2 regions of the Pseudomonas sp. CFBP 8770 genome follow, and region 1 is predicted to be linked to the other one. Evidence: predicted binding sites of a transcription regulator. Region 1 holds the regulator's gene; the other holds the start of a gene.
The links. The regulator sigma-54, encoded in region 1, starts transcription at its own class of promoters, with help from an activator protein. The targets are predictions, from matches to a motif close to ANTGGCATNNANNTTGCTNT.
Positions count from the first base shown of each region.

Region 1 (4,507 bases):
AGATCAACTTGCTGTCCAACGTAAGAGGACAGTATGAGGCTCGTTAAAACCCTCCCCTTTTTGCTCAGCCTGAGCGCAGCACTGGGAAGCGCGAGCGCCTGGGCACTGCCCACTGACCGCGATCAGCCCATTCATATCCAGTCCGACGATGCCCAGCTCGACGACAAACAGGGCGTGGCGACCTACAAGGGCAATGTGATCATTACCCAGGGGTCGATGAAGATCAACGGCAACACCGTGACCATCACCCGCAATGCCACGGGCGACGTGGACGTGTTCACTGCCGTCGGCAACCTGGCCTACTACGAGCAGAAACCTGCCGCCGACAAGCCCATCGTGCAGGCCTACGGCATGACCATCCAGTACTTCGCGGCGCAGAACCGCATCGTGCTGATCGACAAGGCCAAGGTCATCAACGACGGCAACACGTCCGAAGGCGAGAAGATCGTCTACGACACCGTGCGCCAGGTGGTCAACGCTGGCCGTGCCACGGGCAGCAAGGTCACCACGCCTCGTCCGCGCATCGACATGGTGATCCAGCCGAAGAAGAAATCCGACGCACCGCAGAAGGCCCAGTAATGGCAGTTCTGAAAGCGCAGCACCTGGCCAAGAGCTACAAGAGCCGGCAAGTCGTCCGTGACGTCAGCCTGTCCATCGAGAGCGGGCAGATCGTTGGCCTGCTGGGCCCCAACGGCGCGGGCAAGACCACCTGTTTCTACATGATCGTCGGCTTGGTGCAGGCCGATCAGGGCCGCGTGCTCATCGACGACCTGGACGTCAGCCACCAGCCGATGCACGGCCGCGCCCGCTCCGGTATCGGTTACCTGCCGCAGGAAGCCTCGATCTTCCGCAAGCTGTCGGTGGCCGACAACATCATGGCCATTCTGGAAACCCGCAAGGAACTCGATGCCACGGCCCGGCTGGCCGAACTCGAAGGCCTGCTGCAGGAGTTCCACATCACGCACATCCGCGACAACCTGGGCATGAGCCTTTCGGGGGGTGAGCGCCGCCGCGTGGAGATCGCCCGGGCACTGGCCACCGCGCCCAAGTTCATCCTGCTCGACGAACCCTTCGCCGGTGTCGATCCGATTTCGGTCGGCGACATCAAGCAGATCATCCATCACCTCAAGACCAAGGGTATCGGCGTACTGATCACCGACCACAACGTTCGCGAGACCCTGGACATCTGCGAAACGGCCTACATCGTCAACGACGGGCAGTTGATTGCCGAAGGCGATGCCCAGACCATCCTGGCCAACGATCTGGTCCGCGAAGTCTACCTGGGCCACGAGTTCCGCTTGTAACACCCGAGGGCGCCAGCGCCCTCCCACGGGCATTAATTTTCATGGCGCCCTAGGCAAACACTCAGGTTTCAGGCATATAATTTGCTTACGACATAAGCCGGGTATTTCGGTATCCGTAGTAGAAGGCGCTTCGCGCCGGCGACCAAGGTGTTAAGTTCCTGCCATGAAACCATCGCTCGTCCTACGTATGGGCCAGCAACTGACGATGACACCGCAGTTGCAACAGGCCATCCGCCTTCTCCAGCTATCGACCCTGGACCTCCAACAGGAGATTCAGGAAGCGCTGGAATCCAATCCCATGCTCGAACGCCAGGAAGAAGGCGACGACTTCGACAACAGCGACCCGCTGGCCGACAAGATCGAGCAGACACCCCCCCAGGAAATCCAGGAGCCTAGCTTCCAGGAATCCGCGCCCACGGTCGACAACCTCGAGGAAGGCGACTGGAACGAGCGCATTCCCAGCGAACTGCCTGTGGATACCGCCTGGGAAGACGTCTACCAGACCAGCGCCAGCAGCCTGCCGAGCAACGATGACGACGAGTGGGACTTCACCACGCGCACATCGGTCGGCGAGAGCCTGCAGACGCACCTGTTGTGGCAGCTGAACCTGGCGCCCATGTCCGACACCGATCGGCTGATCGCCGTGACCATCATCGACTGCATCAACAACCAGGGTTACCTGGACGAGACACTGCAGGAAATCTGCGAGTCTTTCGATCCTGAACTGGACATCGAGCTGGATGAGATCGAAGCGGTGCTTCACCGCATCCAGCAGTTCGAGCCCGCCGGCATTGGCGCCCGCAACCTCAGCGAATGCCTGATGCTGCAACTGCGCCAGCTGCCGCCCAAGACCCGCTGGCTGGCCGAAGCCCAGCGCCTGGTCAGCGACTTCATCGACATGCTCGGCTCGCGCGACTACAGCCAGTTGATGCGCCGCATGAAGCTCAAGGAAGACGAGCTGCGCCAGGTCATCGAACTGGTGCAGAGCCTCAACCCGCGGCCCGGCTCGCAGATCGAGTCCAGCGAGCCGGAATACGTCGTGCCCGATGTCATCGTGCGCAAGGACAGCGACCGCTGGCTGGTCGAGCTCAATCAAGAGTCCGTGCCACGCCTGCGGGTCAATCCGCAGTACGCGGGCTTCGTGCGGCGCGCCGACACCAGCGCCGACAACACCTTCATGCGCAATCAGCTGCAGGAAGCGCGCTGGTTCATCAAGAGCCTGCAGAGCCGCAACGAGACCCTGATGAAGGTGGCGACGCAGATCGTCGAACATCAGCGCGGTTTCCTCGACTATGGCGACGAGGCCATGAAGCCTCTGGTGCTGCACGACATCGCCGAGGCGGTAGGCATGCACGAGTCGACCATTTCACGGGTCACCACGCAGAAATACATGCATACACCGCGTGGCATATACGAGCTGAAATACTTTTTCTCCAGCCATGTCAGTACCTCGGAAGGTGGCGAATGCTCCTCCACGGCGATCCGCGCGATCATCAAGAAACTGGTTGCGGCCGAAAATCAGAAAAAGCCGTTGAGTGACAGCAAGATCGCTGGTTTACTGGAGGCACAAGGCATCCAGGTAGCCCGTCGAACGGTCGCCAAGTATCGCGAATCCCTAGGGATTGCGCCGTCCAGCGAACGCAAGCGGTTGATGTAGCCCTGCGATGTGCCACAGCGTTCCAGTGGCAGGCACCCAAGCCTGCTTCTTTATGCAATGGCAATAAGGAGAAGCGGTATGCAAGTCAACATCAGTGGACACCAACTAGATGTGACCGAACCCCTGCGAACCTACATCGGGGAAAAACTCGAGCGTCTCGAACGTCACTTCGACAAGATCACCAATGTTCAGGTGATCATGGAAGTCGAGAAGCTCAAACAGAAAATCGAAGCCACCCTGCGCATACCCGGTGGTGAGGTTGTCGCCAATGCCGAACATGACGACATGTACGCGGCCATCGACCTGCTTACCGACAAGCTGGATCGCCAACTCAAAAAGCATAAGGAAAAACAGCAAAGTCTGCTGCAAGGCGCGACTGCTCGCTGACACTCCCCACTCATGATCCGACTAGAAACCATCCTGACCCCCGGCCGTTCATGCGTGAACGTGCCGGGCGGCAGCAAGAAGAAAGCACTCGAAAACATTGCCGAGCTGATCGGTCGCGAAGTGCCCACGCTGGATGCCCAAACGGTATTCGAAGCGCTCGTTGCCCGTGAAAAACTGGGTTCGACCGGATTCGGCAACGGCATTGCCATCCCGCATTGTCGCCTCAAGGGGTGCGACACCCCCGTCAGCGCCCTCATCCACCTCAGCGCCCCGATCGACTACGACGCCATCGACGGCGCGCCCGTGGATCTGCTGTTCGTGCTTCTGGTGCCCGAAGCGGCCACCGATGCGCACCTGGAGTTGCTTCGCCAGATCGCCAGCATGCTCGATCGCAAGGAAGTGCGCGAAAGACTGCGTTCGGCGCCCAGCAATCAAGCCTTGTACCAAGTGGTACTGGACGAGCAGAGCGGTCATTAACCATGCGTTTGATCATCGTCAGTGGCCGCTCAGGCTCAGGCAAGAGCACTGCCCTGGATGTTCTCGAAGACAACGGTTTCTATTGCATCGACAACCTGCCGGCCGGGTTGCTGCCCGAACTGGCCGAGCGCGCCCTGATCCATACCGAGCTGGCGCAGCCGCAGGTGGCGGTATCGATCGATGCACGCAACCTTCCCAGCCACTTGTCGCGTTTCCCCCAATTGCTGGCCGAAGTGCGTGCCAAGCACATCAATTGCGATGTGCTGTATCTGGACGCCGACGAAGAAACACTGCTCAAGCGTTTTTCCGAAACACGTCGCCGGCATCCGCTGAGCAATGAAAGCCGCTCGCTGGCCGAGGCCATCCGCGTCGAGAGCGATCTGCTCGGGCCTATCGTCGATCTGGCCGATCTCAAGATCAACACGACCAACCTGAACCTTTACCAACTGCGCGATGCCATCAAAGTCCGGCTGTTGAACAAGCCGGAGCCGGGTACGGCCTTTCTGGTGGAGTCATTCGGGTTCAAGCGTGGCATGCCGATAGACGCCGACCTGGTGTTCGACGTGCGCTGCCTGCCCAATCCGTACTGGAAGCCGGAGCTGCGCGAGCAGTCCGGGCTCGACGCCCCAGTCGCCGAATACCTGGCGGCCCAGCCGGACGTCGAAGAGATGTATCAGGACAT
Region 1 covers NZ_JACYUL010000007.1:188,873-193,379, forward strand. Annotated here, with positions in the region: gene lptC (LPS export ABC transporter periplasmic protein LptC) at 1-47, shown strand, start outside; gene lptA (lipopolysaccharide transport periplasmic protein LptA) at 34-579, shown strand; gene lptB (LPS export ABC transporter ATP-binding protein) at 579-1,304, shown strand; gene IFT98_RS17035 (RNA polymerase factor sigma-54) at 1,468-2,961, shown strand; gene hpf (ribosome hibernation-promoting factor, HPF/YfiA family) at 3,040-3,348, shown strand; gene ptsN (PTS IIA-like nitrogen regulatory protein PtsN) at 3,361-3,825, shown strand; gene rapZ (RNase adapter RapZ) at 3,828-4,507, shown strand, end outside.

Region 2 (4,507 bases), on a different contig from region 1:
CTTGCCAGGCTCTGGTAGATGTACCAGGGCGCTGGCGCCGCCACGGCCATCGCGCCGGTTGCGGCGATGGCCAGGGCTGCACAGAGGCACCGAATCACTGCCCTGCCCTCATCAGGTCATCTGGATGATGGTCTGCATCACGGTACTTTCGGTGGAAATGGTCTTGGCGTTCGCCTGGTAGTTGCTCTGCGCCTTGATCAGGTTCACCAGTTCGGCCGTAAGGTCGACGTTGGAATCCTCTAGTGCCTGCGATTGCAGGTTGCCCATGACGCCGGTATCAGGCGTGCCGATCACGGCGGTACCGGAAGCGAACGACTCTTTCCAGTTGGTGCCGCCGTTGGGCGCCAGACCCTGCATGTTGGCGAAGCTGGCCATGGCCACCTGGCCGATGACCTTGTTCTGGCCGTTGGTGAAGTTGGCGAACATGTTGCCCGTGCCGTCCACCGACAGACCGGTCAGCTCACCCGTGGCGTAGCCGTCCTGGGTCTTGGCCGAGGTGGCCGATGCCGAGTTGTATTGCGTGGTCGCCAGCATGTCCAATGCCACGCCACCGGCATTGGCCGTCGCGCCGTTGGGCGTCCAGGTGCCATCGGCGCCACGGGTGGAAGGCACCCAGCCGGCCAGGTTGAAGCTCTTGTCGGCATTGATGCCCAGGCCACCGGCCACGTCGCCCTGAGCAGGCACGATGAGGCTGCCGTCAGACTTGAAGCTCAAGGTGTTGACCAACGGCGTGGTGGCGGTCGGATCGGACGGATTGCGCCCATCGATGGTGGTGTGCATGGTCCAGCTGTTGGCCGTGGCATCCTTAACGAAGTACTGGTTCATCTGGTGGGCGTTGCCCAGGCTGTCGTACACATCGGTGTTGAACGTGTAGTTGTAGCTCTTGACGTTGCTCGGGTCGAACGGCGTGATGGTTGCCTGCGGCGCGCTGGAGTTGAGGTTGACGGTTTCGGCGATCTTCGAGGTCGCCTTGGGCTGCAGGTTCGCAGAGTCGATTTTAAGGTTGGTCAGCACGCCCGTCTGCACCACGCCGTCCTGGGCGTTGTAGCCCTGCAGGTTGTTGCCGCCCACGTCGACGACGTTGCCGTCCTTGTCGCTGTAGAAGGCACCGGCACGGGTGTAGAGCTTCTGGCCGCCATCGTTGAGCACGAAGAAACCATTGCCGTTGATCGCCAGGTCGAGGCTCTGCCCGGTCGAGGCGATGTTGCCCTGGGTGAACTGCTGCGACACGGCTGCGGTGGTCACACCACTGCCCACGCTGGTCTTGCCGGCCGTGGCGCGGATGGACGCGGCGTACTGGTCGGCGAATTCCGCGCGCGAGGATTTGAAGCCGGTGGTCGCGACGTTGGCAATGTTGTTGCCGGTGACGTTGAGCGCCTTGTTGGCTGCCGAAAGACCGCTGAGGCCGATATTGAAAGTCATGCTGTACTCCTGCGCCGAACGAAGCGGCTCAAATTCCGATGGTTTGGACTTTCGACAGCGCAACGCTACCCAGTCCAGCGAGGTTGAGGGTCAGTTCACCGCCGTTGGTGCCCATCGTGACGCTGTTCACCGTGGCTGGCAGGTAGGTGCTCATGGCCGTGGCGGTACCGTCGACGGTGGCTGCGGCCTTGAAGGTGTAGGTGCCGGCAGCGGCAACCGCGCCGTTGCTGTCCTTGCCATCCCAGGTGAAGGCGGCATTGCCGGCGGACTGGCTGCCCAGATCGATATTGCGCACCAGGTCGCCTTTGGCGTCATAGACGCCGACCGTGGTGTTGCTGCTCGACGAGGTCAGCGCCACCGAGCCGGTGAGGCCCTTGGTGGGGTCGACCACCGCGGTGTCGGTCTGGGCGATGACCGAACGGCCGACCAGCGACGAGGCCTGCAGCGCCTGGGACGATTGGTAGTTGTTGACGATGGTGCCCACCGACGAATTCAGGCTCTGCATGCTTTCCAGGCTGCTGAACTGCGCCAGCTGGGCCACGAACTCGCCGTTGTCCTGGGGATCGAGGGGGTTCTGGTTCTGCATCTGGGTCACCAGCAGCTGCAGGAACGCGTCCTTGCCCAACGCACTGCCGGCGGTGCCGGTCGAGCTGTCGGTGCTGCTGGTGGTCTTCTGCAATGAGTCCAGGACCGAGGCGCTCACGCCATTGTTAATGCTGGTAGTCGTCATCTGCGCTCGCCTCTATCACTGACCCAGGGTCAGCACCTTCTGCATCATGGTCTTTGCGGTGTTCATCAGTTCGGCGTTGGTCTGAAAGGAACGACTGGCCGAGATCATGTCGGCCATTTCCTCGACCACGTTGACGTTCGGGTAGTAGACGTAGCCATCCTTGTTCGCCGCCGGATGGTTGGGCTCGTATCGCGCTTCCAGATCGCTCTGGTCTTCGACCACGCCGGTGACCTGCACACCCTGCCCCGCCGAGTCCTGATCCTGGAACAGCGAACCGCTGTCACCGGCCTGCTGGCCCTGGAGCATGGTGGCGAACACCGGGTGCCGCGCACGGTAGGTCTGGTCGATGCTGGACGATACGGTTTCGGCGTTGGCGATGTTGCTCGCCACGGTGTTCAGGCGCGTGGTCTGCGCGCTCATGCCGCTACCGGCAATGTTGAAGACGCTGGCAAGGGACATGGCTTAATCTCCGCGAAGGGCCGATACCAGCCCTTTGAACTTGCTGTTGAGCAGGGTGAAACTGGCCTGGAAGTTGACCGAGTTCTCGGCGTAGTTCGACTGCTCGATCTGCGCATCGACGGTATTCTGGTCCAGCGAAGGCTGGGTGGAGATGCGGTACTGCAAGGTCTCGTCGCCGGAACTGAAGCCTTGGGCGGCAATGTGCTTGCTGCTGGTGGTCTGCAGGCCGAAGGCACCTTTGCCGTTCTGCTCGTTCTGGGCTGCCAGCACCGAGGCGAAGTCCAGGTCCCGCGCTTTGTAGTTGGGGGTATCGGCGTTGGCGATGTTGTTGGCCAGCACTTCGGCACGCTTGGCGCGAAAGCCCAAGGCCTGCTCGTGAATACCCAGCGCTTTGTCGAAACTGATGCTCATGTTGGTACCTATGCGGCAGACCAGATGGTTCGTGCAGGATAGATAGCAATCCGTGTGCCAAGTCTCGAAAAGCCCGTCCCATGCGGGTTGCGGGCCTGTCAGGCGGTGGGTGATGCCAGAAAAGCGGCAAGAAATTTCCGCTGGAGGGGAAAAGCGGCAACGCTGGCGCCAGAAAAATTGCCGCCCGTGCACCTTGTTCGCACGCCTCGGTGAAGGAGGCGCGCCAGGCGCGAGATCACTTGGCCTGGTAGATGATACCAGGGCTGCACTGCACCATCTGATACAGCTCGGGCAAGCCATTCAAGGCTTCGGATGCACCCAGGAACAGGTACCCGCCCGGCTTGAGGGTGCCATGGATACGGGTAAGGATGTCTTTTTTCACCTGTGCGGAAAAGTAGATCAGCACGTTACGGCAGAACACGATGTCGAACTTGCCCAACGCCGCATAGCTGTCGAGCAGGTTGAACGCACGAAACTCGACGCGACTGCGGATGGGCGCCTTGACTGCCCAGCGCCCTGGCGTCTTGGGGTCGAAGTAGCGCTGCAGACGCTCCTGGGAAAGGCCGCGGCCGATCGCCAGGCTGTCGTACTCGCCGCTCTTGCAATTGGTCAGCATACTGCCGGACAGGTCGGTGGCAACGATCTGCACACCCGATTTCAGCTGTCCCAGGTTGCTGCGCTCGAACTCGTCGATGGTCATCGACAGCGAATAGGGTTCCTGGCCGGACGAGCACGCCGCCGACCAGATGCGCAGGCGTGCGCCGGGGCTGGCCTTGATGCTTTCGGGCAGAACTTTGTTCTTCATCACTTCGAAGGGATAGGTGTCGCGAAACCACAGGGTTTCGTTGGTGGTCATGGCGTCCACCACCTGCTCGCGCAGGCCGCTGCGTGGCTGGGTCTGGATACGCTGCACCAGCTCGCCCAGGGACTTGATGCCCTGCTGCTCCATCAGCTTGTTCAGGCGGCTGGCGACGAGGTACTGCTTGTTCTCGCCCAAGAGAATGCCACAGGCTTTTTCCAGGAAGACCCGGAACTGATCAAAATCCAAATTACCCGTAGACACGGTGCCGCCTCTTGCTGGTTCGGTAGGCCGGGCGCAGGCGCCCGGCATTCATACTGCTGCCTTGATGCGATCGACGACCCGTGCCGCCAGGTCGTCGGGGCGGAACTTGGCAAGGAAATCGTCGGCGCCGACCTTCTTGACCATGGCCTGGTTGAACACCCCTGACAACGACGTATGCAGAATGATGTGCAGCTTCTGCATGCGTGGGTCGCTGCGGATCTCCGCGGTCAAGGTGTAGCCGTCCATCTCCGGCATCTCGATGTCGGAGATCAGCATGAGGAATTCCTCCTCCGGACGCTTGCCTTCGTCGACCATCTTGCGCAGGTATTCCAGGGCCTGGCGACCGTCGTTCAAGGCCACCACTTCAACCCCCACGGTCTGCAGGCAACGGGTTACCTGCTTGCGCGCCACCGATGAATCGT
Region 2 covers NZ_JACYUL010000002.1:444,655-449,161, reverse strand. Annotated here, with positions in the region: gene IFT98_RS06840 (hypothetical protein) at 1-98, opposite strand, end outside; gene flgE (flagellar hook protein FlgE) at 112-1,422, opposite strand; gene flgD (flagellar hook assembly protein FlgD) at 1,451-2,152, opposite strand; gene flgC (flagellar basal body rod protein FlgC) at 2,168-2,611, opposite strand; gene flgB (flagellar basal body rod protein FlgB) at 2,615-3,022, opposite strand; gene cheR (protein-glutamate O-methyltransferase CheR) at 3,258-4,085, opposite strand; gene IFT98_RS06810 (chemotaxis protein CheV) at 4,134-4,507, opposite strand, start outside.
Region 2: the regulator sigma-54 is predicted to act here: its motif matches at 3,065-3,084, upstream of flgB (flagellar basal body rod protein FlgB).